One region of the Catenuloplanes sp. NPDC051500 genome, then DNA from elsewhere that is predicted to be linked to it. Evidence: riboswitches for the same ligand, from Rfam matches in the RefSeq annotation. Region 1 holds a riboswitch; each other region holds the start of a gene.
What was found. Region 1 has a riboswitch for cobalamin ahead of bluB (5,6-dimethylbenzimidazole synthase). Riboswitches for the same ligand answer to the same signal wherever they lie in the genome.

Region 1 (10,068 bases):
CTGGTCGCCGAGCAGTTTGAACCCTGAATCGCCGACTGCCGGGCATAAAAAAGGGCGGAAGGGAGACCCTCATCCGCCATTTCTAACTTATATCAGAGATGGGGTCTTGCCGCAAGACCCTATTCCTCCTGCACAATCGCTTGTCGAAGCCGTGAACACGGCATTTGAGGGGATTGTGCACATGCAGACCACCGCCAGCGCCTTCGCGCTGCCCGACCACCTCTCGGCCAAGGCCGATCCCGCACTGATCGCCGACGACGAGCGCCACTTCGCCGCCATGTCCGCCTCGATGAGCGCCCAGATCGACGACCTCTCCACCCGCCTCGACGCGGAGCGGAAGAACGCCGCCGGCCGCGGCCGCCAGGCCGTGGACCGGGACGAGGAGGTCAAGCGCCTCACCGCCCGCCTGCGCACGCTCCGCCGCTACAGCCTCGACCTCTGCCTCGGCCGAATGATCGCCGACGCCGACGCTGCCGACGCTGCCGACGCTGCCGACGCTGCCGACGCCACCGCCACCGCCACCGCCGACACCGATGCCGCCGACATCGATGCCGTCTACATCGGCCGGCTCGGCCTGACCGATGGCACCGGGCGTCGCCTGCTCACCGACTGGCGCTCGCCGGCTGCCGAGCCGTTCTTCGGTGGTACCCACAAGAACCCGATGGGCCTCGCGAGTCGCCGCCGCTACCGGTGGACGCGCGGCCGGATCACCGACTATTGGGACGAGGTCTTCACCCCGGATGCCCTTGACGGCCATGCCGCCCTCGACGACCAGTCCGCTTTCATCGCCAGCCTCGGCGGAAGCCGTTCGGCGCGCATGCGGGACGTGCTCGGCACCATCCAGGCGGACCAGGACGCGATCATCCGGGCCGGCTCCGGCGGCGCGCTTGTCGTGGACGGCGGTCCCGGGACCGGCAAGACCGTCGTGGCGTTGCACCGGACCGCCTATCTGCTCTACAGCGATCCGCGTCTCGGGCTTGGCAATCGCCGCGGCGGCGTGTTGTTCGTCGGCCCGCACGAGCCGTACCTCGCGTACGTCTCGGACGTGCTGCCGAGCCTCGGCGAGGACGACGTGCAGACCTGCACGCTGCGTGATCTGGTCCCGGAGGGTGCCGCGGCGGTCGTCGAGACGGATCCGGAGGTGGCGCGCCTGAAGTCGGGCACCGGGATGCTGACGGCCGTCGAGAACGCGGTCCGGTTCTACGAGGAGCCGCCGAGGTCCGGGACGGCCGGGCCGCATGTCACCCCGCAGGACTGGGCGGCCGCGTTCGAGGCCGCGGACGGCACGCCGCACAACGAGGCCCGCGAGCTGATCCGGGACGAGCTGGTCGCGATTCTGGTCGACCGCGACGACGCGGACCCCGGCGAGCTTCGCCGTGATGAGGAGCTGCGCGCCGCGCTGCACCGGGCCTGGCCGATGCTCGACGCCGCCGATCTGGTGGCCGATCTGTGGTCGGTCCCGGCCTTTCTGCGGCGGTGTGCACCCTGGCTGAGTCACGAGGAGGTGGCGACGCTGCAACGGCGGGACCGTACCTGGACCACCGCCGACCTGCCGCTGCTTGACGCGGCCCGCCGGCGGCTTGGCGACGCGGGGGCGGACCGGCGGGAACAGCTGCGGAGGGCGGCGGTGGCGGCCCGGCGGTCCCGGATGGCGACGGTCATCGACGATCTGATCGACTCCGCGGCCTACGACGACGGCGAGGGCCTGATGAAGATGCTTGTCCAGAAGGATCTGCACGAGGTGCTTGTCGACGGGGCCGTGCTGCCCGGCGGGGATCGGGACGCGCTGGCCGGCCCGTTTGCCCACGTCGTGGTGGACGAGGCGCAGGAGTTGACCGACGCGGAGTGGCAGATGCTGTTGCTGCGCTGCCCGTCCCGCAGTCTGACCATCGTCGGCGACCGTGCCCAGGCCCGCCGCCCGTTCACCGAGTCCTGGCAGGAGCGGCTCACCCGGGTGGGCCTGCACCGGATCTCGATCGCCGAGCTGAACGTCAACTACCGCACGCCGGCCGAGATCATGGCCGAGGCTGAGCCGGTCATCCGCGCGGCCCTGCCGGACGCGAACGTGCCGAACTCGATTCGCAGCAGCGGCCTCCCGGTCGTACACGCGGCGGTCGAAGATCTTGATCTGGTTCTTGAGATGCACCTGCACGAGGACGGCATCGCCGCCGTCATCGCGAGCGAAACCTTCCACAAGGGCCACGGGGGTACGCCGAGGGCGCGCGCCCTGACGCCGGAGCTGGCCAAGGGCCTGGAGTTCGACCTAGTGATCCTGATCGACCCCGGGGCCTGGCCGGCCGTGGACCGCTATGTCGCCATGACGCGTGCCACCCGGCAGCTGGTGATCCTGACCTGACGTAGGCTGCCGGTGGCACGAATCTGTTGCGAGGTGCCCCTTCCGTGCGCGGCGGGGGAGAATCTGGGAAGCCGGTGCGAGTCCGGCACGGGCCCGCCGCGGTGACCGGGGAGCTGCCGTCCACGCGTGAGAGCGCAGCCACTGGCCGATGAGGCTGGGAAGGCGGGCGGTGAGGTGACGATCCGGAAGTCCGAAGACCGGCCTCGCGCTGAGGTGGCCCTTCGGGGCCGGAGCACAGCGGGAGCCTGTGATGAGCAATGACCTGTACGAGATCATCCACCGTCGCCGGGACGTGCGGGGCGAGTTCACTGGTGAGCCGCTGCCGGAGGCGACGCTCGACCGGATCCTGGCCGCGGCGCACGCGGCGCCGAGCGTCGGGCTGTCGCAGCCGTGGGACTTCGTGGTGATCCGGAGCCGGCCGGTGCGGGAGGCGTTCCACGCGCATGTGCGGCGGGAGCGTGAGGTGTTCGCGGCGACGCTTGACGGGGAGGCGGCGGGCCGGTTCGCCCGGATCAGGATCGACGGGGTGCTGGAGTCGACGCTATCCATTGTGGTCACGTACGACGCCGAGCGTGGCGGCCCGGCGGTGTTGGGCAGGCATGCGATCGCGGACGCCGGGCTCTACTCCTCCTGCCTGGCCATTCAGAATCTGTGGCTGGCCGCGACCGCGGAGCGACTCGGCGTCGGCTGGGTGTCGTTCTACCGGGAGGAGTTCGTGCGGGAGCTGCTCGGCATCCCGGCCGGGATCCGCCCGGTCGCGTGGCTGTGCCTCGGTCCGGTCACCCGCCTGCACGACGTGCCGGACCTGGAGCGACACGGCTGGCGTACCCGCCGCCCGCTGTCCCTGGCCCGCCACACCGACCGCTGGGGCGCTCAGTGACGGCCGTGAAAGACCGAACGTTCTATCCGGTATGATGGCCGGATGAGGGAACCCAGGACGTCCGAGGCGCGTGCCCGGCTGCTCGCCACCGCGACCCGGATCTTCTACACCGAGGGCATCCACTCCGTCGGCATCGACCGGATCGTGGCCGAGGCGCAGATCACCCGGGCCACGCTCTACCGGCACTTCCCCGGCAAGGAGGACCTGGTCGTCGCGTACCTGACCGAGGCCGACCAGGCCATCCGCGCCCACGTGGAGCGGGCGCGGGCGGACGGGCTGACGCCCGTGGAGGTGGCACGGGCGATAGCGCACGGCATCGCGGACGACATCCGCACGCCCGGTTTCCGCGGCTGCGCGTTCCTGAACGCGGCAAGCGAATATCCCGACCCCGCCCACCCGGTGCATCAGGCCGTGCTCGTGCACCGGCAGTGGTTCCTGGACACGGTCTCGGAGCTGCTTCCCGAGCCCGCGGCCCGGCACTTCGTGCTGTTGCGCGACGGCGCGATGGCGTCCGGCTGCCTCAACGACCCGCAGTCGGTCTGTGAGACGTTCCTGCTCGGCGTGGAAGGCATCCTGACGACGGCCTGAGGAACAAAAAACTCTGCGGGGGTACGGGCCGCGGCCCGTACCCCCGCAGAGTTTGTGTGCTCGGTGGTTTCTAGGCGGGGATCAGCGCCGGGTGACCGGGCGTGACCGCGTCGAAGTCCGGGCGGATGCCGGCCTGGGTGAGCAGCCGGTGCACCTCGCGGCGCTGCTCCGGGAAGACGAGCGTGAAGACCGTGCCGGACCGGCCGGCGCGCGCGGTGCGGCCGCCCCGGTGCAGGTAGTCCTTGCCGTCCGCGGGCGGATCCACGTTCACGACGAGGTCGAGCTCGTCGATGTGGATGCCGCGCGCCGCCACGTTCGTCGCCACCAGGATTGTCGCGGTGCCGGCGCGGAACTGCTCAAGCGCGCGGGTGCGCTGGTTCTGCGAGCGTCCGCCGTGCAGCGCGACCGCCGGGAGGCCTGTCGCGCTCAGCCGGGTGGCCAGCCGGTCCGCAGCCCGCTTGGTCGCGACGAACATGATCGACCGCGGGTTGCGGGCCGCGATGTCTGCCGCGATCGCCAGCTTGTCTCCGGCCGCCACCTCGAGCAGGTGGTGCCGCATCGTGGTGACGCTGCCGGTGGGCGGGTCGACGCCGTGCGTGACCGGCTCGGTGAGGAACCGCCTGACCAGCCGGTCCACGGCCTTGTCGAGCGTGGCGGAGAACAGCATGCGCTGCCCGTTCCGCGGGGTCTGGTCGAGCAGCGCGCTGACCTGCGGCAGGAAGCCGATGTCGGACATCTGGTCGGCCTCGTCGATGACCGTCGTGGTCACCTGGTCGAGGCGGCACTGACCGGCCTTCACCAGGTCGGCGAGGCGACCCGGGGTGGCGACCACGATCTCGACGCCACGCGCAAGCGTCTGCGCCTGCGCGGCGGCGGAGAGACCGCCGACCACTGTGGCCATCCGCAGCCGCAGTGCGGACGCGTAGGGGGTCAGCGACGCGGTCACCTGCTGGGCCAGCTCGCGGGTCGGCGCCAGGATGAGCGCCAGCGGCGCACGGCTGACGGCCTTCTTGCCGTCGAGCAGCGTGAGCAGCGGAAGCCCGAAGGCGAGCGTCTTGCCCGAACCGGTACGGCCACGGCCGAGCACATCCCGGCCGGCCAGCGCATCGGCCAGCACTGCGGACTGTATGGGGAACGGGGTGGTGAGCCCGTTGCGGTGCAACGCCTTGGCGAGACCGGGTGCCAGCGGCAGGTCGGCGAACGTGCCGGCGCCGGTGGGCATCGGGGTCGTGACGACAACCTGGGCGGGCGGAGCGGAAGCCTCGATGGGCTTGCGCGGCGGGCGCCGACGGCCACGCCGGGGGGAGGACACAGTACCTGCGGTCATATGTCTGCAGATGCCTTTCTTGGACACGGCGCGCACCGCACCGTGACAGGAGGCATCGATGGAAACGAACCGAGGTGATATGGCAAAGAAAAAAGGCCCGGGTGGCGGCGCGCCGAATCGGTCACGCCACCACCCGGTGGAAAATCAGAGCGGGCGGATGTTGGCCGCCTGCGGGCCCTTCTGGCCAGGGGTGATGTCGAACTCGACCCGCTGGTTCTCCTCCAGGCTGCGGAAACCGCTGGAGGCGATCGCCGAGAAGTGGGCGAACACGTCGGCGCCACCCTCATCCTGAACGATGAAGCCGAAGCCCTTGTCCGCGTTGAACCACTTGACGGTGCCGGTGGCCATGTCTTCTCCTTCGCGAGCTGTGGGAGGTCCGCACTGCGCGAACCTCTCGTTGCCGCGTTTGATCGCCCGTCCGGAAAAGACGAAATATGAAAAAAGCGCCCGAAGGGTCCGGATACCCACCAGGCGCTGTCATTCATGCAACACAACGTCTACGGAATCAAAACTGCAACGAGAAGAACACTAACACGGTTTGGCTGATCTTCAGCAACGTTCGCTGAAACGGGCGACCGGGGACGACCCGGCCGCCCGGTGGATCAGTCCGGCAGCAGGCACCCGGAGAGCGTCAGATCGATGACGCGTGCCGAGGTCAGGCAGGTGGTGAACCAGTACGTCTGCTCGCCGTAGCCCCGCCCGGACAGCACCGAGACCGTACCGTCGGCCGCGACCTCGCACGGGTTGTTGAGCGTGCAGCGCCCGCCGTCCTCATTGCCTGTGTTGTTGATGCCGATCACCTGTCCGGTGGCCGAGCTCACGATCGGGGAGCCGGACGTGCCGCCGATCGTGTCGCAGCCGGCGTTGTAGCGGATCGAGTCCGTCCACGACCATTCGTCCTCACGAAGCGTGGGCACGAAGCCGTCGATCGCGCAGTTCCAGACGCGCTTCCAGTACCCGGACGGGATCGACATCGAGGTGCCGGCGCTCGGGCGGCTCGACGAGAGCGTGAGCGCGGTGGCGCCGTACGTGCTCTGCAGCGACGCGAACGTGGTGTTGAGCCGGTAGAGCGTGACGTCGGTGCCGGTCATCGTGGCGTAGAGGACCCGATCCGCGCGGACCGTGCCGAGCGCGCCGCCCGACGCGTTGAGCAGCGTGCCGCTGCGGGTGCTCGAGACGTTGCGCAGCACGGTGCCGGCGGCGATGAAGCCGCGCTCGTAGCAGTGCCCGTTGGTAAGCATCATCGCCCGGTCCGTGCTGACCGAGGTGGGGTACCGCACAAGCGACGCCGAGCAGTTGGAGAGCGAGATGGTCGACGCCAGCGTGGCCGCCTGGATCGCCGGAGCCGGGGCCGCAGAGGCCGGTTGTCCAAGAAGGACAGCCGCGGCCGCGGCGGCCGCTACGGTGGCGAGTGCCCGTCGAAGCTGCATGAAGGATCCCTTCCGCGAGGCGGCGGCTCGGGGTGGGCCGCCGAGCCGTACCCTCGCATCGGGGTTGATAGGTGTCAATAAACCAATATCACCCTGGTCCCGGTGATATGCCCCTCGACGAGCGGCGGCCATGATCTTCGTTAGCATTGCCGAGTTCGCTTACGGTGGTCGAAACGAGGGCAGATGCGACTTTTCGGACTGGGTAAGCGGAAGGTGCAGCACGATCCGAGCCAGCAGGCCGCGCTGCTCGCGCAGGTCCGCGAGGGTTTCGGCGCGCACGTCCAGGGCCGGTACCCGGACCAGGCCGCCGGCGTCACCCCGTTCCTGCAGGGCGACGACGGGCTGCTTGTCGCCGGCACGATCCTGCGCGAGTTCGCGGACACGGCCAACGACGCGCTCGCCGCCCAGTGCGCGGACCTCTACCGGCGCACCGGCCACCGGATGATGGTCGACAGGCGCAACTACCGGCCGCTGTGGAAGGAGGCCGGGCACGCGCTGCAGTGGCCGCTGTTCGCGCTCCCGTGCGGCTTCCACCCCTACATCCACGTGCAGGCCGCGGCCACCACAATCGGGCGCAACGCCGGCCGCTACGTCGACGTCGCCGACTCGTACGCCACCCTCACCCACCTGTTCGAGGCGCTCGACCTGCTCCTCTGCGGCTGGGAGTTCGGCCGGGTGCGCGTCGACGCCGACTCCGCGATGCTCGCCGACCGCCTGATCGTCTCCGCCACCGACATCCGCTCCGCCATGCCGCAGGAACCCCCGCTGCCGCAGCCGGTCCGCGAGCAGATGCGCCGCAACAACGCGATCGACGTCTACCTCCCCACCGGCCAGCAGATCGTCGGCCAGTTCAACCCCGGCAAGACCATGCGGGAGAAACTGCTGGCGTGACCTCGGCCGGCGTCACCCGCCACCCGGCGTCCTCCCTCGAGGTCAGCCGCCGTTCGGCCCACTCCTCCATCTCGGCCCCGGCGTAGCCGGCCATGTCGAACCGGGCGGTGCGCGTTGACTCTCGACCTGGTCGAGGGCCGAGCCTTGCCGGGTGGACGGCCCGGGTGACCGGGCCCGGCGAAGGAGGATGCGTGACGGGGACTGATGACGTGATGGCGGCGATCGGGGCGGCGGTCGAGCAGGGCCGCGCGGGCGATGCGCAGGGTGCCCGGGAGGCGCTCGCCGCGCTGTGGGCGCGCGTCGGTGCGGAAGGCGACGCGTTGCACAGGTGCAGCATCGCGCACTACCTCGCGGACCTGCAGGACGAGGTGGTGGAGGAGTTGGCGTGGGATGAGCGGGCGCTTGACGCGGTCAGCACGCTCAGCGACGAGCGGGTGCGCCGCTTCCACGACTCGCTGCAGGTGCGCGCGTTCCTGCCGTCGCTGTATCTCAACCTGGCCGACGCGCACCGGCGTGCCGGGAACCGGGATGAGGCGCGACCGCATCTCGCCGCGGCGGTGGCGGGGCTGGACGTGCTTCCGGACGACGCCTACGGCGCCATGATCCGTGCCGGGGTCGAGAACGTGCGGGTCGCCCTCGACGAGGGGTCGACCGCGCGTCTGGTGCCCTGACGCTCAGCCGGGGATCTTCAGGATCGTGCCGAGCAGGCCGGGGAAGCGGGCCTCGAAGTCGGGGCGGAGTGAGTTCCAGCAGCGGGTGCCGTCGGGACGGCTGTGGATGACGCCTGCCTGGCGGAGCGTTTTCATGTGGTGGCTGAGCGTGGACTTCGCTACCGAGGTGGGGAAGTCGCCGCCGAGATGTTCGCGGCCGTCGGAGAGGACGCGGACGATCGACAGGCGGATCGGGTCGCCGAGTGCGGTAAGCGCCTGGGCGAGCGTCACGTCCGCAAGGTCCGGGTGGAGCGCTTGACGCACGGGGTCCCTCTCGTGGTTGTATGTTCGAACTTCGTCGAACATCGAACATGGGAGTCACCAGTATGACGGTCACCGCCCCCGCCACCGGCCTGGAGGGCAAACGCGTCCTCGTCACCGGCGGCACCCGTGGCATCGGCGCGGCCATCGCGAAGCACTTCACGGCCGCCGGCTCGGCCGTGGTGGTGGCCGCGCGCACGGAGGGGGAACACACGCACGGCACGTTCGTGGCCGCGGACCTGGCCACCGAGGACGGCACGGCCCGGCTCGCGGCGGACGCGCTGGAGCTCCTCGGCGGCATCGACGTGATTGTGAACAACGCGGGCGGCCAGCGCCGGGTGCCGGACGGCGTGCTTGCCATGACGGACGAGGACTGGACCGAGGACCTCGCCATCAACCTGCTCGCGGCCGTGCGCCTGGACCGGCGTTTGCTGCCGCGGATGGTCGCGCAGCGCTCCGGCGTGGTCATTCACATCGGGTCAGGCGCGGCCCGGGTGCCTCAGCCGGCCGCGATCGCCTATGCCTCGGCCAAGGCGGCGCTCGCCACCTACAGCAAGGGCCTGGCGAACTCGATGGGGCCGCACGGCATCCGGGTCGTCGCGGTGAACCCGGGCGTGATCGAGACGGCGGACACCTACAGGCGCTTCGCCCGGATGGCGGAGCAGGACGGCGTCGACGTGCCGGAGATCCGCCGCCGGATCGCGGAGCGCTTCGAGATCCCGCTCGGCCGGTTCGGCGCGGCCGAGGAGATGGCCGAGTTGGTCACGTTCCTGGCGTCGCCGCGTGCGGGGTACCTCACCGGCACGCAGTTCGCGGTCGACGGCGGCCTGATGCCCACGGTCTGAGGCGGTGCTGTCAGCAGCGCGACAGGCACAGGTCGCCCGGTCGGGTTAGATGCACAAAACGCCAGGTCACGGGGGAGGACTCATGGAGGACGCGTTGCTGGCCTACAACGCCGGCCGCGTCGATGCGCTGGAGGGCCGCCGCGACGCGGGCCTGGCGGAGCATCCCGACACGGGCGCGGACTACCGGCGCGGGTTCCTCGACGCGCGGATCGAGGTCGTGAACATGCACGCCGGTCTGCGGCGGCTGCTCGGCCACGAGGATCCAGGCTTCTGAGAGCGCGCCCGGGCCGATCCATCGCGGCGACTCCCTATCGATAGTCGGCGAAGATTCGGCGCTCCGCACCGTCAACGGTGATCAGACCGCCGTGCGGCAGGATCCACTGCGGCCTGGTGTGACCGAACGGCACCCCCACGCAGACGACCGCCTCCGGGTTGTAGCGAGTCACCACGTCGACCACGGCATCCCGCTGCTCCGCACGCAACCGCGCGCGATCCACGGCGACGGGGCGGCTGGCGTGGTCGGAGACCGGCGGACGTGCGACCAGGACCGCATCAACCGCGCCGAGAATGCCACGCTCGCCGAGGGAACGGACGATCCAGCCGACCTCGCGGGCGGGCAGCAGCTTCTCCGAGGTCTCGATGATCAGCACCCCGCCGTCCAGGACCTCCGGAGGGAACGGGAAGCGCCCGGCCGTCAGAATCCACTGGATGACTTCGAGGCAACCGCCCCAGGTGACCCCGGTGACGGAGCGGCGCGGCCCGAACCAGCTCCACAGCTCG
Region 2 (10,068 bases), on a different contig from region 1:
ACGGCCCAGTCCAGGTAGGACTTCTGACCGTCGCGGCGCAGCGGAAGCGTCTCGCGCAGCGCCGGCTCGTCGACCTGGATGACCCGGATCCCGGCGCGCTCCAGGTCCGCGGTCTCGTCGCGCAGCGCCAGCGCGACCTGGTTGGCCGTGTCCGCGAGCGGCTGGTCGGTGCGCACGAACGACCAGGCCAGAATCGTGACCGGGCCGGTCAGCATGCCCTTGACCGGCCGGTCGGTGAGCGACTGCGCGTAGGACGACCACTCGACTGTCATAGCGCCCCGCCGCGCTACGTCACCGTAGATGATCGGCGGGCGCACGCACCGCGAGCCGTAGGACTGCACCCAGCCGCCGCTCGTGGCCGCGAAGCCGTCGAGCTGCTCGCCGAAGTACTGCACCATGTCGTTGCGCTCCGGCTCGCCGTGCACGAGCACGTCCAGCCCGAGCCGTTCCTGAAGGCGGATCACGCCGAGGATCTCCGCCCGCATCTGGTTGCGGTAGCCGAGCGGGTCAAGCGTGCCGGCCCGCAGCGCGGCCCGTGCCTTGCGCAGCATCGCGGTCTGCGGGAACGAGCCGATCGTGGTCGTCGGCAGCGGCGGCAGCCCGAGCCGGGCCTGCTGCGCGGCGGCCCGGCCGGCATAGGCACCGCGCCGGGAGTCCTCCGGCCGCAGCGCGTCGAGGCGGGCGCGGACCCCGTCGTTGCGCCAGGCCGCGGGCGGCGGGCCGAGTGGCTCGGGCAACGCACCGGCCGCCCCGGCCAGCGCCACCACCTCGTCAACCTTCTGCCTGGCGAAGGCGAGCCGTTTCCGCAGCTCAGGAGCAAGATCCAATTCAAGATCGAGATCCACGGGTACGTGCAGGAGCGAACACGACGTGGCCACCGCGACCTCGCCCGCAAGCCCGGTGAGCGTGGCCAGCCGCGCCGCCGCCGTGCGCAGATCCGTGCGCCACACGTTGTGCCCGTCGACCACCCCGGCCACGATCGTCTTCTCCCGCGCGTTCCCGGCCGCCGCGAGCGCGTCCAGGTTGCCCGGCCCGGCGACCAGGTCCAGGCCGACCGCCTCGACCGGCGTGTCAAGCAACGCGGGCAGCGCGTCACCGAGCTCGCCGAAGTAGGTCGCGACGAAGATGCTCGGCCGGCGTGCGACCGCGGCGAGCGCGATGTAGACCGCCCGGAGCGCGTCGATCTCCTCCGCGGTACGGTCGGCCGCGTAGGCGGGCTCGTCCAGCTGCACCCAGCGCACGCCCGCCGCGGCCAGCTCGCGCAGGATGTCCGCGTAGACGGCGACCAGGTCGTGCAGCCTGTCGAACGGCCGGAACCCGCCCGGTGCGCCCTCCGCCGCCTTCGCCAGCAGCAGGAACGTGGCCGGCCCGACGAGCACCGGCCGGCTGTCGATGCCGAGCGCGCGGCTCTCCGCGTACTCACGCAGCGCCTTTGTGGGTGTGGCTGTGAAGACCGTGTCCGGGGCGATCTCCGGGACCAGGTAGTGGTAGTTCGTGGCGAACCACTTGGTCATCTCCAGCGGCGGCTGCGCGTCCGTGCCACGCGCCATCGCGAAGTACGTGTCGAGGTCGCTGAGGCCCAGCCCGGCGAACCGCGCCGGGACCGCACCGACCGCCACCGCCGTGTCGAGCACGTGGTCATAGTAGGAGAACGTGTTGGACGGGATCGCCTCGATCCCCGCCTCACGAAGCGTGCGCCAGACGTCCGCGCGCAACCCCGCGGCGATCTGGTCGAGCTGCCCGGCGTCGATGCGGCCGGCCCAGTAGGCCTCGACCGCCCTCTTCAGCTCGCGATCCGGGCCGATGCGCGGATAGCCGAGCACCGTGGTGTGACCGAACATGTGAAACCTTCCCTCGAGGTCGGCGGACCCGTCGGAAAGGCTGGGTGAGGCACGGCGGCCGGTCTGCGCCTCCGGTGACCCGCCCTGGCCCTCCCGAGGGACCGTCGGCAGCGCACACCGGTCCCGGTGTACGCGGTGCGGGCAGGTCTTCGGACTCGTGGGCGCGTCACTCGTTCCTACCGGCCGTCGCTTCCCAGGCTCCGATTGCGGAGCCCAGTGCTTGATGACGGCTTTCGTTCCCACTCACCGCTGCGGGGCAGTCCCGGTTTCCCACCGGGTTCCCTCTTACGACGCCGTGGGCGACCACGGCGAACCAGCACTGCCCGACATCCTACGGCCTCGGCACCGCTCAGGCGTCCCGGCGGTGCAGGACCACCGCCCCGATGACAAGCGACGCCACGGACCACGCGGCCAGCACACCGAGACCGGCCCACGGCGTGATCGGCGGGCCCGTCGTCGCCTGGACGGACAGGCCGGACGGCATGGGGGCGAAGCGGCGCAGGGCCCGCTGTGTGTCCGGGTCGGTGACGGTCGTGGCGATCAGTGGGGGCGCGTAGAGCAGCACCAGCACCAGCACGACCGCGGCCGAGGTCGCCGGGTCCCGGAGCGCCGCGACGACGCCGAGCGCCAGCAGTCCGATCAGGATCAGGTAGAGCACCGACCCGGCGGCGGCGCGCAGCCCGGGACCGCCGACGGGCAGGATCGCGCGGCCGGCGGCCAGGCAGCCGAGCACCGCGAGCCCGCCCGTGACAAGCGTCGACGCGCTCACCACGAGAGCCTTGACCCCGAGAACCACAAGCCGCCGGGGTACGGCGGTGAACGTCGTCCGCAGCGATCCCCCGAGGACCGAGACCGCCAGCAGCACCACGAGCGCCTGCCCGAGCCGCACCCCGGCCAGGGTAAGCGCCGCCGGGTCGAGACCGCACTCGTTGCGCGGGCACGCGGCGACCGCGAGCAGGCTGACAAGCACTGTCACCGCCACGATGGACGGCAGCAACAGGTGGACGGCGGGCTCGGTGCGCAGCCGCGTCCACTCCGCGTGCAGGGCCGGGATCACAGGTCGGCCCGCCGCAGCCGCACGCCCGCCAGGACGAGCGTGAGCGTGGCGTACCCGGCCAGCACCGCGAGCCCGCCCCAGGCCGGCAGCGGGAAGTACCCGGCCATCGGCACGTAGTTGGCGATCACGTGGGCGTACGCCGGCTCGGTCTGCTGCACCGCGAAGGCCGCGGCGGGAGTGACCCGCAGCAGCCACTGCGACGCCCCCGCGGGCAGCCCGCCCACAACCGCCGCAAGGTACGGCAGCACGACAACCGCGACGGCCAGCCCGGCCGCGGGCAGGCTGCGCCGGACCAGCGCACCGAGCCCGAGGGCGAGCAGCGCCACCCCGGCGGTCAGCAGCCCCACCGTGAGCGACAGCGTGACCACGTCCGGGACCGGCAGGAACGGCCTCCGGGACCCGTTGGCGTGGAGCACCCGTTCCGCGACCGGCACGACGAACGCGGCGGCGGCAGTCCCGGCGGCGAACATGGCCGCGCCGAGCACCGCGGCCTTCGCGAGCAGGATCCGGGCGCGGCCGGGGGCGGTCAGCGCGGTCACGCCGACCAGGCCGAGGCGCAGTTCCGCGGTGATGAACTGGACGGCCACGACGATCACCACGATCAGGCCGATGACCAGGCCGAGCAGCGTCATCTGGGTGCCGGGTCCCTCGCCGGCGAGGGGTGCGATGTCGCCGTTGCCGCTGACCGTCCAGACGCCTGCGGACTCCTCCGCGCTGCCGGGGTGGTGGACGGGGCCGTCCGGTTCGGGGTCGGCGCCGACGTCGTCGCGCAGCCACCCGCCGCCGGGTACGGCCCCGGTCAGGCCGAGATTGTCGAACGTGGCGGTGGTCGTGGACAGGCGGGCCTGAGCGGTGCCGCCGCCGACGCCGTTGTGCACGGTCAGGTCGCTCGGCGAGGTGACGAACAGCCCGATCTCGACCGGGCCGGTGAGCGTGGCGGTCCCGACCCGGGTCCAGGTGACGCCGTCGGCGGACTCCTCGCCGGTGAGCGTGCCGCCCACCCGGGTCAGCCGCAGCCAGCGTGGCGCGCCTGTGGACACGGCGCCGGGCAGGCCCGCGACGTCGTGGACGAAGTCGTGCTGGAGGCGTACCCCGTGCTCGGCGGTGGTCATCAGCGCCACGTAGCCGGAGCCTTCAGTAGTGCCGCGCTTGGCGATGATCCCGGCCTTCGCCCACGGGACCAGGCCGGGGACGATCGTGTCGTGGTTCGGCGGCGGGTAGGTGATGATCCCGGTCATCGAGGTCACCCGGACCGTGATCGTGCCGTCCCCGGGCAGGGGCTTGTGCACGAAGTAGAATTTGTCGCGCACGGATTCGCCGCCCGGCCCGGCCGGGGGTGTCGGGCACTCGACGTCGACGGTGCCCTTGGAGCAGACAGACACGCTGTTCGCGGCGACGAACAGGCCCAGGCCGACGATCAGCGCGGCCGTGGCGACGGTGCCGAGCACCAGGCCGCGTACCGTGCGGAATTTCGTCAACTCCGCGTGCAGGAGCCGGCTCATCGGTAGTCCACCTCGTCCCGGGTCAGCGCGAAGTAGGCGTCCTCCAGCGAGTCCGCGCCCGCGACCAGGTCGGCCACCGTGGTGTCGGCCAGGACCCGGCCCCGGCCGGCGACCACCACGTGCGCGGCGATGTGCTGCAGCTCGCTCATCAGGTGGCTTGAGACAAGCACGGCCCGCCCCTGACCGGCGAGGCCGGCCAGCAGCCCGCGCATCCACACGATCCCCTCCGGGTCGAGGCCGTTGAACGGCTCGTCGAGCATCAGCATCGGTGGGTCGCCGAGCAGCGCGGCGGCGATCCCGAGGCGCTGCCGCATGCCGAGCGAGTAGGCACCGGCCCGGCGGCGTCCCACCTCGGCAAGCCCGGTCAGCGCTAGCACCTCGTCGACCCGGCGGGCCGGGAAGCCCTGCGAGTGGGCCAGCCAGAGCAGGTGGTTGCGGGCGGTCCGGCTCGGCTGGACCGCGCCCGCGTCGAGCAGCGCGCCGACCTGGGTGAGCGGCCGGCGCAGGGTGCCGTAGCGGACGCCGCCGACGAGCGCGGCGCCGGAGTCCGGCGCGACCAGGCCGAGCACGACGCGCATCGTGGTGGACTTGCCGGCGCCGTTCGGGCCGACGAAGCCTGTGACGTGCCCCGGCCGTACCGTGAAGGACATGTCGTTCAGGGCGGTGGTCCGCCCGTAGCGTTTGCGGAGGCCGGTGACCTCGATCGTGGATTCCATGGCGGTGAGTTCTACGGACCGGCAGGTAACGCGGGCCGAACACGGCCTGTCATTCCGCTGTTAGGGGCGGACCGGCATCCTGGTCGGATGCGGACGGTACGGCTGAGGTTCACCATCATGTACGTGGCGCTGTTCATGCTCTCCGGCGTTGCGCTGCTCACCCTCACCGGCCTCATCACGGTCTCCGGGTCGAGGCAGGTCGCGCCCGGCCCGGACCAGCAGCACCGGCCGGCCGACGCCGCCCGGATCGCCGAGCTTGAGTCGCGGCTGGAATCGGCGCGTCAGGACCAGGCCCGGCAGCTGCTCACCGGCTCGGTGATCGGGCTGACCGTGATGGGAATCGCGTCGGTGCTTCTTGGCCGGTCGGTCGCCGGCCGGGTGCTGCGCCCGCTGCGGACGATCACCGCGGCCACCCGCCGGATCACCGCCGACAACCTGCACGAGCGGCTCGCCGCGCCGGGCCCGGACGACGAGGTCAAGGCGCTCGCGGACACCATCGACGACCTGCTGGAACGGCTGGAGCAGGCGTTCGAGGCACAGCGCCGGTTCGTCACCAACGCCTCGCACGAGCTGCGCACGCCGCTGGCCACGATGCGGGCCACGCTCGACGTCGCGGTCGCCAAGCCCGGCCCGGTGCCGGCGCAGACGACAGCGCTCGCCGGCCGGTTGCGTACCGAGCTGGACCGGGTCGACGCGCTTCTCGACGGGTTCCTGACGCTTGCCCGCACCGCGCACGGCGTGCTTCCGGACCGCGAGCCGGTCGACCTCGGCGCGCTTACCGCGGCGGTGCTCGGCGGCCTGGACACCGGGCGGCTGACCGTGGACGCGGAGCTGGGCGATGGCGCCTGGACGCACGGCAACGCGGTGCTGCTCGCCCGCATGGTCGGCAACGTGGTCGGCAATGCGATCACCCACAACGAGCCGGGCGGCTGGATCCGGGTCGCGGTCACGGACGGCACCGGCACCGCGCTGCTGACCGTGGAGTCCGGCGGGCCGCCGCTGGATCCGGCGCGGGTCGCCCGATTGGGCCAGCCGTTCCAGCGGCTCGGGGTGGCGCGCACGGCCCGTACCGGGACCGGGTTGGGCCTGTCGATCGTGGCGGCGATCGTGGCGGCGCACGGCGGGACGCTCACGCTTGACGCCCGGCCAGAGGGTGGGCTCCGGGTCACGGTCCGGTTGCCACTCGTGGTGGGCGCATGAGGGTGCTCGTGGTCGAGGACACGCCCACGCTCGCCGACGTGGTGGCGGAGGGCCTGCGCGATCAGGGGATGGCCGTCGACGTCGCGCTGGACGGCCTCACGGCCGCGGAGAAACTGGATCTGGCCCGGTACGAGGTGGTGGTCCTCGATCGTGACCTGCCCGGCCTGCACGGCGACACGCTCTGCCAGATGATCACCGAGCGCGATGACCGGCCGATGGTGCTGATGCTCACCGCCGCGGCCGCACCGGGTGACCGGGTCACCGGCCTCACGCTCGGCGCGGACGACTACCTGGCGAAGCCGTTCCACTTCCCCGAGCTGGTGCTGCGGATCCGCGCGCTGGCCCGCCGCCGCCCGTCGTCCCGGCCGAGGACGCTTCGTGCGGCGGGCCTGGAGCTCGACCCGGCCCGCCGGACCGCCACCCGCGACGGCCGGCTGCTGGACCTTTCCGTCAAGGAGTTCGCCCTGCTTGAGGCGCTGTTGCGGGCGGCGCCGGCGTTCCTGAGCGCGGAGACGCTGCTGGAGCAGGTCTGGGACGAGAACGCGGACCCGTTCACCAACACCGTCACGGTGACGATCGGCCGGCTGCGCCGCAAGCTCGGCGACCCACAGGTGATCACCACCATGGCCGGTGTCGGTTACCGGGTCAGCGGCTGACCCGCTCCGCGGTGAACTGCATGCGCGGTGCGGCGAAGAACTCCTGGGCCTGCACCAGCCGCAGCTCCCGGTCGCCGGACCGGTAGGTGGTATCGATCAGGTCGAAGACGCTCGACGCGGTGCGCTCAAGCGACACCTTCGCGTCCCGGGTCTCGACGTAGTGGGCGGTGAACAGCGCGGCCGTGACGTCACCGGACCCGTTCGCCTTGAACGGCAGGTGCGGGGTGGTCACCAGCCAGGCGCCGGCACCGTCCACGACGAGCATCTCGATCGTGCCCTCCGCCCGGTCCGGCCGCTCCACGCTTGTGACGAGCACCGTCGACGGGCCCATCGCGCGGGCCAGATCGACAGAGGCAAGCGTCGACCCGATGCTCGCCGGCTCGGTGCCGGTCAGGAAGCCAAGCTCGAACTGGTTCGGCGTGATGATGTCGGCGACCGGCACCACCCGGTCCCGCAGCAGTACGGGGATCTCCGGCGCGACGAAGCAGCCGGACTTGGCGTTGCCCATCACCGGGTCGCAGGCGTAGAGCGCGGCCGGGTTCGCGGCCTTCACCCGGCGTACCGCGTCGACGATCACATCGCCGATGCCCACGCCGCCCTGATATCCGGACAGCACGGCGTCGACCTGCGGGAACACGCCACGCTCCTCCACGCCGAGCAGGACCTCGGCCACATCCGACGGCGGGATGAGCGGGCCCCGCCACGCGCCGTACCCCGTGTGGTTGGAGAAGTTCACCGTCAGGACCGGGACGACCTCAACGCCGATGCGCTGCAGCGGGAACACGGCGGCGGAATTCCCGACGTGCCCGTGTGCGACAGCCGACTGAATGGAGAGAACCTTCATTCCCGCAGCCTAGAACCCAGGCCGGGTGTGGCGCCCACCGTGTGGGTGGGCGCCACAGGTCAGCGTGGCTTGTGGGCCACGACCAGTTCCCAGACGCCTGGCAGGACCTCGACGTCGGTGAAGCCGGTCTCCGCAAGCAGGCCGGTGTAGAACTCGACCTCGCGGAGCCGGCTGACCGCGCTGTCCGCGCCGATCAGGAAGTAGGACCAGAAGAACTGCATCGCGAGCCGGTCAGGCGTGCGGAACTCCTCGCAGATCAGCAGCAGACCGCCCGGCGGCAGCGCGTCGAACGCCTTCCGGACCAGCATGCGGGCGTCCCGGGTCGGCCAGTCGTGCAGCACCCGGACGAACGCGAGCGCGTCGTAGCCGGCCGGCAGCGGCTCGGCGAAGAAGTCGCCGCCGACGAACCCGAGCCGGTCCGGGTGGCCGCACCTCTTCCGGGTCTCCTCGACAAGCGGGCCGACCGCCGGCAGGTTGTAGACGTCGGCCCGCAGTTCCGGGGCCTTGCCGAGCACGTGCGCGGCGAGCCGGCCCGCGCCGCCGCCGACGTCGAGGAAACGCCGCCGTCCCGGCCACAGGCGGTCCGCGTGCCGGTCGAGGGTGTCCAGGACCGGCCCGAGGCCGACGGACATGCTGCGCTCGAACGCCTCCGTCTGCTCCTCGTCCTTCGGCGGCCAGGAGAACTCGTCCTCGGTCAGGCTCACCTCGCCGCGGAGGCTCTCCGCCAGACGACCGTGCAACCGCCGCCAGGGGTACGTGTCCCGGTCCCGCTCGATCGAGTCCGGCCCGACCGCGGCCGCGGCGGCGGCACGGAGCCCGCGAACCGCGCGGTAGGTCGTGTCGTTGATGTCGTCGCCCGGCTCGTCCCGTTCGAGGAACCCGAGGCTCTCCAGGCAGTCAAGGAACTTGTAGAGCCGCAACGGCTGCATCCCGAACCGCGCGGCGAGGTCGCGGAGGCTCACCGGCCCGGGTTCAAGCGCGTCGAGCAGCCCGGTCTCGAGCGCGGTCGTCACCACGTCGACCGCCTTGGAACCGTTGAAGAGCAGGCTCATCAGCGCACGGGGCGAGTACGTCACCGCGTCACCTCCTCGAGCGCGTCCATGAACGCGTCGATCTCGTCTGGTGTGTTGTAGATGTGCGGGCCGAGCCGCAGGTAGCCACGCCAGCTGCAGATCATGTCCCGCTCGGCCAGCCGGTACTTGACCGCCTCGCCGTCCGGGACGTCAAGGCAGACCACGCCGCCGCGCCGGTCCCTGTCCACCGGGCTGACCACCGGGATGCCTGCCGCGGCGGCCCGGCTGATGATCCGGTCCGTGCAGGCAAGCGAATGCGCGCGGATCGCGTCGATGCCGACGCCGCGCAGCAGGTCCAGCCCGACCTGGGAGACGAGCGAGGTGAGCGGGAACGGGGTGCCGCCGGTGAGCCGCCGCACGTCTGGTGCGAAGCCGGCGGACGGCTGGAACGTCATCGCGCGGTCGCCCGCCTGCCAGCCGGTCGCCGCGGGTTCGAGGCCGGGCAGCAGGTCGGGGCGGGCGTACAGGAAGGCGGTGCCCACGCCGCACATCCACTTGTGCGCGCCGCCGAGGACGAAGTCGACGCCGAGCGCGGTGACGTCGAGCGGCATGACGCCGACGCTCTGGAACGCGTCGACGCTCACCAGTGCGCCGACTCCGTGCGCATGTCTCACCAGGCGGTCCAGGTCGATGGTGGCCCCGGACGAGTAGCTGGCGTGCGGCACGCACACCAGCAGCGTCCGCTCGTCGATGCGCCGCAGCAGTTCGTCCTCGTCGATGTGCGGGCCGCCGGAGCTGACCACGTCTGGTTCGGCGCCGTACCGCCGGAACGCGTTCCAGATGAACGGGATCGTCGGGAACTCCAGGTCGGTCGTCACCACCCGGTTGCGGGGCGCCCGATAGTCGAAACAGGAGGCGATGCGCACCAGCAGGGTGCTCAGATTGGCGTCGACGACGACGCTGCCCGGCGCGGCACCGATGAACGCGGCCAATCCGCCGGTGTATTCGTCGAGGCCGTCGTGCCAGCCGTCCCAGGCGCTGTCACGCCAGGTGCGCAACGTTTCCCAATAGTCTTTCAGGACCTGTTCGGCGTCTTTCGGCACGAGACCTGTCGAGTTGTTATTGAGGTAGACGCAGGTGTCCAACAATGGGAACTGTTCACGGATCGTCGCCTGTATGCCCGCGGAAGTCATCTGGCGGAACCTCGCATCATCTGCCGCGCCGGGACCGGACTCATGC
Region 3 (10,068 bases), on a different contig from region 1:
GTCGCGGGTCTCCAACGAGCGCAGGTCGAAGATCGAGTCGATCCAGCGGAAGCAGAACTCGGCCTTGCGCGCGATCGACGGGATGTTCTCCACCGCCGCGAACGCCTCGAACCGCTCCTTCTCGTCCGGCACGTAGGTGTCAAGCAGGTTCAGGTAGAACTGGACGTGCACGGCCTCCTCGAACAGCTGCCGGGACAGGTAGAGGCGGCCTTCCGGCGAGTTGACGTGCTGGTAGAGGTTGAGCACCAGGTTGTTCGCCACGATCGTGTCACCTGTGGCGAAGAACGCGACAAGCCGCGACACCAGGTGCTGTTCGGCCGGGGAGAGCTTGGCCAGGTCCGCGAGGTCGGTGTGCAGGTCCACCTCCTCCACGGTCCAGGTGTTCTTGATGGCGTCTTTGAAGCGGTCGAAGAAGTGCGGGTACTTCATCGGCCTCAGCGTGAGGTCCATTCCAGGGTCAAGAAGCATGATCAAAATCCTTCGGGGGTACGACGAGAGCTGTCGGTTACTGGCAGGCTTCGCACGACTCGGGGTTCTCAAGTGAGCAGGCAAGCGCCTCGTCGTCGGAGACGGTGATCCTGGCGACGCCGGTAATCGGGGCGACGCCGTTGATCGGGGCGGCGCCGGTGATCGGGGTGACCGGGACGGCAGGCGTGACCGCGACCGGTGCCTGCACCGCCACGGTGGCCTGCTGGATGCGCGTCGCCGGGCGGGAGCGCAGGTAGTACGTGGTCTTCAGGCCGGCCTTCCACGCGTACAGGTACATCGAGGAGACCTTGCCGATCGTCGGCGCGCTCATGAACAGGTTGAGCGACTGCGACTGGTCGATGAACGGCCCGCGCGCGGCAGCCAGGTCGATCAGCGCCTTCTGCGGCAGCTCCCACGCGGTCCGGAACAGCGCGCGGACCTCGGCCGGGAGCGCCGTGATGCCCTGCACCGAGCCCTCCGCGCGCCTGATCTCCGCACGGATCGCGTCCGTCCACAGGCCGCGGGACTTCAGCTCGTCCACCAGGTAGGAGTTGATCTGCAGGAACTCGCCGGAGAGCGTCTCGCGCTTGAACAGGTTCGACACCTGCGGCTCGATGCACTCGTAGCAGCCCGCGATCGAGGCGATGGTGGCGGTCGGCGCGATCGCGATCAACAGCGAGTTGCGTACCCCGTGGGCGTTGATTTTGCTCCGCAGCGCGGTCCAGCGCTCAGGCGTACCCTCGATGCCCCAAAGATCTTGTTGAAGTTGACCTTTCGACATGCGCGTGGCGTCGAAGGACGGGTGCGGCCCGAAACGCTCCGCAAGCCCGGCCGACGTCTCCAGCGCGGTCAGGTAGATCTCCTCCGCGATCCGGGTGGAGAGCTCCCGCGCCGCGGCCGAGTCGAACGGCAGGCGCAGCCGGAAGAACACGTCCTGCAGGCCCATCACGCCGAGGCCGATCGGGCGCCAGCGCGGGTTCGACGCGGCGGCCTGCGGCGTCGGGTAGTAGTTGATGTCGATCACCCGGTCCAGGAAGACCACAGCGGTCCGGACCGTCTCGCGCAGCCGCTCCCAGTCGAGCGTGCCGCCGGTGACGTGCGCGCCCAGGTTGACCGAGCCGAGATTGCAGACCGCGGTCTCGTCGTCGCTCGACACCTCGATGATCTCGGTGCACAGGTTGGACAGGTGGACCGTGTTCTCCGGGAGCAGCGTCTGGTTGGCGAGCCGGTTGGACGCGTCCTTGAACGTCATCCAGCCGTTGCCGGTCTGCGCGAGCGTGCGCATCATCCTGCCGTACAGGTCACGGGCCTTGACCGTCTTGGTGACCTTTCCGGCCGCCTCCGCGGCACGGTACGCGCGGTCGAAGTCGTCGCCCCACAGGTCGGGCAGCTCCGGAACCTGGTTCGGGTCGATGAGCGACCAGTCCCCGTCCGCCTCGACGCGGCGCATGAACTCGTCCGGGATCCAGTTGGCCAGGTTCAGGTTGTGCGTGCGGCGCGCGTCCTCGCCGGTGTTGTCGCGCAGCTCAAGGAACTCCTCGATGTCCGGGTGCCACGGCTCCAGGTAGACGCAGGCCGCACCCTTGCGCCGGCCGCCCTGGTTGACGGCCGCGACGCTCGCGTCAAGCGTGCGCAGGAACGGCACGATCCCGTTGGACTGCCCGTTCGTGCCGCGGATCAGCGCGCCGCGCGACCGGATGCGGGAAAACGCGATGCCGATCCCCCCGGCGAACTTCGACAGGTTCGCCACCTGTGCGTACCGCTCGTAGATCGAGTTCAGCTCGTCCTTCGGCGAGTCGACCAGGTAGCAGGACGACATCTGCGAGTGCCGGGTGCCGGAGTTGAACAGCGTCGGAGAGCTCGGGAGGTACGCAAGCGACGCCATCAGCCGGTAGAAGCCGATCGCTTCGTCCACGGTCTGCGACAGTCCACACGCGACCCGCAACAGCCAGTACTGCGGGGTCTCGACGTTCTTCCTGGTGAGCGGGTGGCGCAGCAGGTAGCGGTCCGCGACCGTACGCAGGCCGAAATACTCGAAGCGCATGTCGTTCGCGGTGTCGACGGCGCTGTCGAGCTGTGTGCTGTGTGCTGCGACGAACGCCGCGGTCCCGTCCCCGATCAGCCCCTGCGCGTGGCCGAGCGCGATCGACGCGGAGAACGAGTCGATGCCCTGGCCGCGGACCTCGCCGTCGACCGTGTGGGCGAGCAGCCGGGCCGCCAGCCGCGAGTACTGCGGTTCCTCGCCGATCAGCTCCGCCGCGGTCTGGATCAGGAGCTTGCCCAGTTCCTCCGCGCCGGCGCCGTCGTACAAGCCGCTTATCGTTTTCGTCGCCACCCGCAGCGGATCGACCTCCCCGAGGCCTTGCACCCACCGCTCCACCGCCCGCACGACCCGGTGGAGATCCACCGGTTCCAGCGCGCCGTCGCGCGTACGCACCCGTACCGCCGCGTCAATGACCGTCATGCTCGTCCTGCTCCCTCGCGAGTCCGATTCCCTGGTGGGAGGTCCTCGGACCGCGCGGGCGCAGGCCACCGCTGGGCACGCATGGATTGCGGCCACAGGGGCTGGTCGGCGTCGGCCGTCCCGCGCGGCCTCGAACCACCGCCCCCGTCTGGCGGGCACGGCGCGGCTGGCAGGTCTTCGGACTCGCGGGCGCGCTGCTCACTTCCTACCGGCCGTCGCTTCCCACGCTCGTCGCTGTCGCGGACGGAGCCCAGTGCTTGTGACGGCTTTCGTTCCCACTCACCGCTGCGGGGCAGTCCCGGACTCACACCGGGTTCCCTCTTGCCTCGAACGTCACATACGCCACGCCCGAACCAGCTGCGTGCAACACCATATATGGGTACGCCGCATCCGCAAACCACAACATGTCGTGCCGGGCGTGTCGCTCCCCACCAAATGATCATGCGGCCAGGTCAGCGGCCCGACCGCGATCGTCTCCGCTGTGACCCGCGCCGGACGCCGTGCCCTACCGGACGGGTGTCGCCGTATCGTTGACAGGTGATCGGCAACCTTGAGACGTTCCAGGACGAGTTGGCCGCAAGCGGGTTTCCGCCGCTGGTCAACAAGCTGGCCGGAGCCGACTTCCGGGGACGGGTCGCCACCCGTGACCTCGGGCCGCTGCGGCTGGTCTCCCTCGACACGCCCGAGAGCGCGTGCATCGGGCGGGAGCGCGACGCCTCCGACGGCAAGAACCTGGCGGTCAAGGTGATGGCCCGGGGCCGGACCCGGATCACGCAGGGGCACGGCGACGCCGAACTCGGGCCGGCCGACCTGATGCTGCTCGATCCCACGCGTACGCTCCGGTTCGAGAGCACCGCGGCGACGCACGTCACGATCCTGATTCCGCGCCGGGAGCTCCGGATCCGTCCCGCGCAGATCGACCGGCTCATCGGCGTACCCATCGATGGTAGTCATGGTCCTGGTGCTCTTGTCTCCGTGCTGGCCCGGGAGTCGGCGCGATCGGCGACCGGGTTCCGCGAGGCGGAGGCGCTGCGGTCGGCGGCGGCCGTCATCGAGCTGATCGCTGTCGCACTTGAGGCCCGGCTGGGTGACGAGCGACCGGCCCCCGACGAGAGGCTGCGGAACCGGATCGCCGGCTACATCGAGGCCCGGCTGGCCGATTCCGATCTGTCCCCGCTGAGCATCGCCGCCGCCCACCACATCTCCGTACGCCGGCTGCACAAGCTGTTCGAGGACCAGCCGCTCACCGTGGCGGCCCTGATCCGCAGTCGCCGCCTGGAGCGCTGCCGGGCCGAGCTGTCCGGAAGTGGACATACGGTCACCGCCGTGGCCGCCCGGTGGGGATTCCCCGACCCGACCCACTTCAGCAAGCTCTTCAAGGCGACGTACGGCTACAACGCCCGTGCACTGACAACAAGCAACCGTGCACGGACGACCAGGACGCGCACAACCGGCCCGGAACAGGATGGTGGTCAGCAAGGCAGGCAATAGCAATGGGAGAGAAGTCGTGGCGAAGGTAAACATCGTCCGCCCCGGTGAGGGCGAGATCCTCGGCAGCGGGGCACACCAGATCCGGATCCTTGAGAACGGCGAGCACACCGACCATCGGCTGGGATTCGCCGAGGTCACCATCCCACCGGGCACCCCCAGCCCGTTGCAGCACCGCCACGCCCAGCACGACGAGGGCTTCTACGTGCTGGCCGGAACGTTCCGGTTCACGGTCGGCGAGGACGAGTACGACGCCGGCCCGGGCACCTGGGTCATCGTGCCGACCGGGGCACCGCACACGTTCGCAAACATCGGTGACGTGAACGCGGTCATGCTGAACACGTTCACCCCTGACCTGTACGTGCAGTACTTCCGCGACTTCAAGGCCATGATCGATTCCGGGCAGCCGATCAACGCCGAGACCATGCAACCGCTGTGGAAGAACTACGCCACCGAGATCTCGAACGAATACGCCTCGTGAAGCGCCTCCAGTACGACACCTACGGCGGCCCGGAAGTGATGCGGCTCGCCGAGTTCGCTCCACCACGACCAGGGCCGGACGAGGTTCTCGTCCGCGTCCGGGCCGCGGCCTCCAACGCGCTGGACTGGAAGATGCGCAACGGCGAGATGAAACTGATGACCGGTCGCTCCTTTCCCCGGGCGATGGGCCACGACTTCGCCGGAGTCGTCGAGGCGGTCGGCGCCGGCGTCACCCGCCTGAAGGCCGGCGACGCGGTACTCGGCGCGGCCCGGTTCCGCCAGGCCGGGGCCTTCGCCGAGATGGTGACGGCCCAGGAGAAGTCCGTAGTCCTCAAACCGGCGGACCTCTCCTACGAGCAGGCCGCCGCGCTGCCGACCGTGGGCATGACCGCCTACCAGGCCACCGCGGGGGTACGGCCAGGGCAGGCGGTCTTCGTCAACGGGTGCCTGGGCGGGGTGGGCCGGGCCGCCGTCCAGTTCGCCCGGGCGCGGGGCGCCACGGTCACCGGCAGCTGCCGCAACCCCACGGCCGCCGAGGCCCGCGAACTCGACGTCGAACCGGTCGTTGGTTTCGACTTCGACCCGGCCGCCCTCGCGGGACGGTTCGATCTCGTCTTCGACACGCCCGGCAAACTGTCCTTCGCCACGGCCCGGACGCTGCTGAAGCCGGGCGGCACCATCATCGACATCGTCCCGACCCCGGCCAAAATGCTCAGAAGCGCCCTGCCCGGACCGTACCGGGCAATGATGGGCCGGCCGGTGACCGCCGACCTGGTCGAGGTGGCCCGAACCCTGCGCCTCCCCATCGCCCGCACGGTCCCGTTCGCCGAGGCGATTCCCGCCCTGACCGAGCTGGAGCGCGAGCAACGCCCGAAGGGCGGCAAACTGGTCATCACCATGACTGGAAGCTGAGCCGGTCCGGGCCGGGGTGTGCTGCGTCCCCTCTGGGATATCGGGCAGCACACTCCGACCGGGCAGCCAGATCTGCGGGTAGCGCGGATGTGGGTGGAGCCGGCTCCGGGCGGTATCGGCTCCATCCGGCTCGCGCCGCTGATGCCGCTCGATCGGCGTGGTCTCCCATCAGGCCAGCCGATCACCATGCCCGCAATCGGGACCGGCACGATCCTGGAGTGCGCCTTTCGAGCTGACAGCTCGGGGTGAGGGCGGCCGCGGTGAAACAGCGCCGGTACCGTACCCATGAGGTCATGGCGCGGTGGAGCAGCCTGGATCCGGGAAAGGAACAGCTGTGCAACTGGTCGCGGGCGAACCGGCGGAGTACCTGGGCGGTGACACGATCATCGAGGTGGACCATCCGGAAGTGCGGGCGTTGGCCGGCCGACTACGCGCGGCGCATCCGGACGACGTCGACTTCATGCGGGCCGCCTTCGTCTGGGTTCGCGACCGGATCCGGCACTCCGTGGACGTCAGGGATCCGCGGATCACCGTCACCGCAGGCGAGGTACTCAGCGCCGGCGTCGGTCTCTGCTATGCCAAGTCGCACCTGCTGGTGGCCGTGGCCCGGGCTTCCGGCGTGCCGGCCGGGCTGTGCTACCAACAGCTGACCGACGGGGTGAAACCCTTTCTGCACGGCCTCGTTGCCGTGTACCTCGCGGACCGCTGGCATCGCCAGGACCCGCGCGGCAACCGCACCGGCATCGACGCCCAGTTCCGGCTCGGGCGTGAGCAATTGGCCTACCCGATCACCGACGGATCGTCCGGCATCGACCTTCCCGAAGTCCACGTGCGACCCTCGCCGACGGTGATCGCAGCCCTGCGCGGTGCGCAAGACGCTCTCGAACTGTGCCGCACCGGATTACCCGCCACACCCTGAGTCGGCACAGCGATGCCGGCCGTAGAACAGCTGCGGCAGTCAGGATAATTCCGCTACGCGACGTGGCCACAGCGCACCTCACGCGACCAGAAAAGGCGACCCGGCCGATCATGTAGCCCGCCGGGGCTAGGGTGCCAGGCGTGAAAGACGATCCCGGGCATCTCGCGGCCACCGTTGCGCAGTTGGAGAACGTGACGGGGGTCCGGGACCTCATGGAACGCCGTCTGGGTGAGGGTGATGCGCGCTTCGTCGCGGATCTCGGCATCGCGTTGTGGGTCAGGTACGGGACGGATGCCACCGCGCCTTGGCAGTACCGCAGCATTTTCGACAGAGCCTTGCGGCTGTTGGCACTCACGCGGGGAACGATCGAGCATGCCATCAGGCTCATCGCAGTGGTGCCGGATCGTCGCACAGTTCGGTACGCGGCGTCCTTGCTGGCTTCGGCTCACACCGTCGCGGAGTTGGATCTCGTGTTCGACGCCGGCGGGCCGGAGGAACTGCGGGCCTGCCTTACGCAGGAGTTGGTGCTGCGCGGGTCCGTGGTTCGTCACCGATGGGCCGTGTCGCCACATTGGCGCTTTCACCCGCTTGGCTGGCTGCCGTTGACGTTGACGTCGGTCGAGGGACGCCCGAGCCTTGCTGAGTACAGCATCGGCGGTGGTAGCCATGAGTTGCCGGCCATGTCGGCGGAGCCGGTGCGCGGACACGGCCTGGCTCCTCGTTGGCGGGAGACGACCACGTCCGACGAGGCAGCGATGCTGACAGCCGCGGTGGACAACTGGACCAGGGAATCCAACGGCCGCGTCGAGGCGAGGACGTTCGTCTTCCACGACGATCTCCCACCGGACGCCATCGGCGCTGCGCTGGCGAGCGTCGGCCTGAAGTCCGCACAAGGCCTCAAGACCGGGGTCGGTACCTGCTCGGCGACGCAGGCCTGGCAGCAGTTGTTCACCGCAGCGTCGGCCGGTGGCGCCTACAACAGCGGCGAGTTCGGGGCGTACGGCAGACTGCTCGCGTGGCGATCCTTCACGGTGCTGGCCGGCGCCGGACAGGACGCGCCAGCCGGTGAGGTGGAGGCTCTGGCTCACCGCTGCTCATGGTATTCTTTCGCCGGTGCCACCAGATGGTTCGACAACGTGGCGTGGGACATCGGCTTGGCGGTCGTGTCGCCGGACCGGCGGCGTCTGGCCGTGCTGGCCGCCACCGACACCGACTGACTACGCAGCTCTCCATGGGGATGCGCGGGTCTTCAGGTCCAGGTGTACGGAGCAGCCGTCAATCTAAGATCGTCTCTCCGACGACCTGATCGCGACTATCGATGCCGTACTCGGTGACCTGGTCGACCGGGACCCCGCCAAGACCGCCCAGATGATGGCCGTGAAGACCTCGTGGAGTCGCGAAGAGGCATGAGCGTGTGGCCGTAAGGTGGGGCGTGGCTTTGAGCGGGCGGCCCCACACGGCCGAGCAGTGGCAGGTCTACCTCGCCGCGTACAGCGCGGATTTCCTCCGTGTCGCCGACCCCGCTCGGCTTCACGATCTCGGGGACGAACGGCGGGCCTCTGGATGGCTCGGGTTCGCCGGCGCGGGACCGGAAGCGCTCGCCGCCGTCGAGGAGCGGCTCGGGGTGACGCTGCCGCCGGCGTACCGTGCCTTCTTGGAAGCTTCTGATGGGTGGCTTGAGCCGGGGCCGTTCGTGTGGACGATGCGGACGACGGCCGACGTCGGATGGCTGCGCGACCTCGCGCCCGAGCTGTGCGATGCGGGTGACGAGAACGACGAACTGATGGCCCGGGCGTTGCTGGTGTCAGCCGACGCGGACGAGTGCTACTGGCTCCTCGATCCTGCGGACGTGAGCGACACCGGCGAGTGGGCGGCGTACGTATGGGCGTCGTGGTATCCCGGTTTGGGTGATCGTTTCGATTCGTTCGCGGACCTGGTCGCCGCCGAACGGGAGTCGTTCGCGGATCTCAACGCCCGCGACGGGCGGGCAGTCGACCCGGCCGATGCGGGTGACCTTGTCGCCGAGGGGCGGCGGATGGCACTGCGCGGCGACGCCGAGGGGGCCGCCGAGCGGTTCGCATCGGCAGCCCGCAAAGGCTCGGGAGCCGGGCAGTACCTTGCCGTTGTCCTGGCGGCGTTTCAGCAGCCCCAGGTGCACCACAGGATCCGAAATGATGTACTCGGGCATCCGCACGTGGTCGACGCGGTCGGTGCCGGGCGGGTGCGCGCGGAGCTTGTCCCGCTGTTCCTGCGGCACGAGTCCGGTGCGTGGGCCCACAGGTTGGTGACGGAAACGCTCGGCGAGATCGGCGACGCGCCGGCACCTGAGGAGCCGCCCGAGTTCGCCACAGCACTCGAACAGGCCCGCGAGCTGGCCGGCCGAGGCGACACGGAGAACGCCTGGTCAGTGCTTGCCGCAGCGGTGCCACGATGGCACAGCGACGACCCACTGTGCATCGCGCCGTTGGTGCTGCTCACCGATCCCGTGCTGAGCCGGCTGGTCACCCCGCAACGGGCCTCCTGGATCGTTACCACCCCGAAAGGTCACGCTCACTGAGCAGCTCGAGCGCGCTCACCAGCGGTTCCGGGCGTGTGGTCAGGACCGTACGGTATGGCCGCGAACTTCGCGGACCGCCGATCCTATGCGGGCCATGACCTGCGCCATCAGACGCTTGACGGCTACCACTTCAAGTTCTGTGACTTCCGCGGCGCCAACCTGCGCGGTGCCTCCCTGCGCGGCGTGTCGTTCGCCGGCTGCGACCTGCGGGATGCTGATCTGCGCGACACCGACCTGTCCTACGCCAGATTCGGCGACGTGCGCACCCACGATCCGGAGTACGGGCGCACCGACGTCACCGGAGCCCGCTGGGAGGGCGCCACCCTTCGAGGAGTCATCGCCGGGCGCGTGATCGGCTGGCCCGGCGCCGAGGACCAACCCGGCACGGTCGAACAATAACGTTTCGCGGTGGCGTTACGCACAGGAAAGGCGACATACAGAAATGCACCAACTGCCTCAAACCTGAGCCCGAGATGGGTACGGAGGTGCGCGGTTCGTACCATTTCCGAGGGTTCGATATCGTCTTTGTCCTGTCGACGTGTGCCCAATACGCCGATTTGGCAAACGCCTTTGTTCTGGAGTCGGCTCGGATGGTTGCGCCAAGCACCGTGTGCCCAATGCAGTGCAGTTTCGTGCTCCTCTCCCCGGTGGTTTCCGGCGAATGCGAGGAGGGCTTGCGACTGCCGGCAAGCTGGCGTGGTGACGCCCGGAGTGGTCCGGGCTCGCTGTGGGCTGCTGCGGGCGGCGAGGTTCTTCCGCGTCGGCCTGACCTGCCCCGAT

Region 2: it holds a riboswitch for cobalamin, as region 1 does, so the genes downstream of both, metE (5-methyltetrahydropteroyltriglutamate--homocysteine S-methyltransferase) here and bluB (5,6-dimethylbenzimidazole synthase) in region 1, are expected to answer to the same signal.
Region 3: it holds a riboswitch for cobalamin, as region 1 does, so the genes downstream of both, ACIA8K_RS17135 (ribonucleoside-diphosphate reductase subunit alpha) here and bluB (5,6-dimethylbenzimidazole synthase) in region 1, are expected to answer to the same signal.

What each region holds. Positions count from the first base shown of each region.
Region 1 is NZ_JBITDX010000008.1:276,249-286,316, forward strand. It holds gene helR (RNA polymerase recycling motor ATPase HelR) at 182-2,356, shown strand; cobalamin riboswitch at 2,371-2,577, shown strand; gene bluB (5,6-dimethylbenzimidazole synthase) at 2,607-3,236, shown strand; gene ACIA8K_RS18875 (TetR/AcrR family transcriptional regulator) at 3,279-3,824, shown strand; gene ACIA8K_RS18880 (DEAD/DEAH box helicase) at 3,895-5,046, opposite strand; gene ACIA8K_RS18885 (cold-shock protein) at 5,296-5,499, opposite strand; gene ACIA8K_RS18890 (serine protease) at 5,754-6,581, opposite strand; gene ACIA8K_RS18895 (hypothetical protein) at 6,765-7,472, shown strand; gene ACIA8K_RS18900 (hypothetical protein) at 7,685-8,143, shown strand; gene ACIA8K_RS18905 (ArsR/SmtB family transcription factor) at 8,147-8,446, opposite strand; gene ACIA8K_RS18910 (oxidoreductase) at 8,509-9,288, shown strand; gene ACIA8K_RS18915 (hypothetical protein) at 9,371-9,562, shown strand; gene ACIA8K_RS18920 (S66 peptidase family protein) at 9,597-10,068, opposite strand, start outside.
Region 2 is NZ_JBITDX010000011.1:143,080-153,147, forward strand. It holds gene metE (5-methyltetrahydropteroyltriglutamate--homocysteine S-methyltransferase) at 1-1,841, opposite strand, end outside; cobalamin riboswitch at 1,964-2,174, opposite strand; gene ACIA8K_RS23140 (ABC transporter permease) at 2,191-2,898, opposite strand; gene ACIA8K_RS23145 (hypothetical protein) at 2,895-4,400, opposite strand; gene ACIA8K_RS23150 (ABC transporter ATP-binding protein) at 4,397-5,116, opposite strand; gene ACIA8K_RS23155 (sensor histidine kinase) at 5,204-6,316, shown strand; gene ACIA8K_RS23160 (response regulator transcription factor) at 6,313-6,972, shown strand; gene pdxY (pyridoxal kinase PdxY) at 6,962-7,816, opposite strand; gene ACIA8K_RS23170 (methyltransferase) at 7,876-8,868, opposite strand; gene ACIA8K_RS23175 (aminotransferase class V-fold PLP-dependent enzyme) at 8,889-10,022, opposite strand; gene ACIA8K_RS23180 (tryptophan 2,3-dioxygenase family protein) at 10,063-10,068, opposite strand, start outside.
Region 3 is NZ_JBITDX010000007.1:300,775-310,842, forward strand. It holds gene ACIA8K_RS17130 (ribonucleotide-diphosphate reductase subunit beta) at 1-468, opposite strand, end outside; gene ACIA8K_RS17135 (ribonucleoside-diphosphate reductase subunit alpha) at 506-2,932, opposite strand; cobalamin riboswitch at 3,083-3,305, opposite strand; gene ACIA8K_RS17140 (helix-turn-helix domain-containing protein) at 3,470-4,423, shown strand; gene ACIA8K_RS17145 (cupin domain-containing protein) at 4,440-4,901, shown strand; gene ACIA8K_RS17150 (NADP-dependent oxidoreductase) at 4,898-5,812, shown strand; gene ACIA8K_RS17155 (transglutaminase family protein) at 6,147-6,731, shown strand; gene ACIA8K_RS17160 (DUF6183 family protein) at 6,872-7,948, shown strand; gene ACIA8K_RS17165 (SMI1/KNR4 family protein) at 8,170-9,288, shown strand; gene ACIA8K_RS17170 (pentapeptide repeat-containing protein) at 9,343-9,687, shown strand.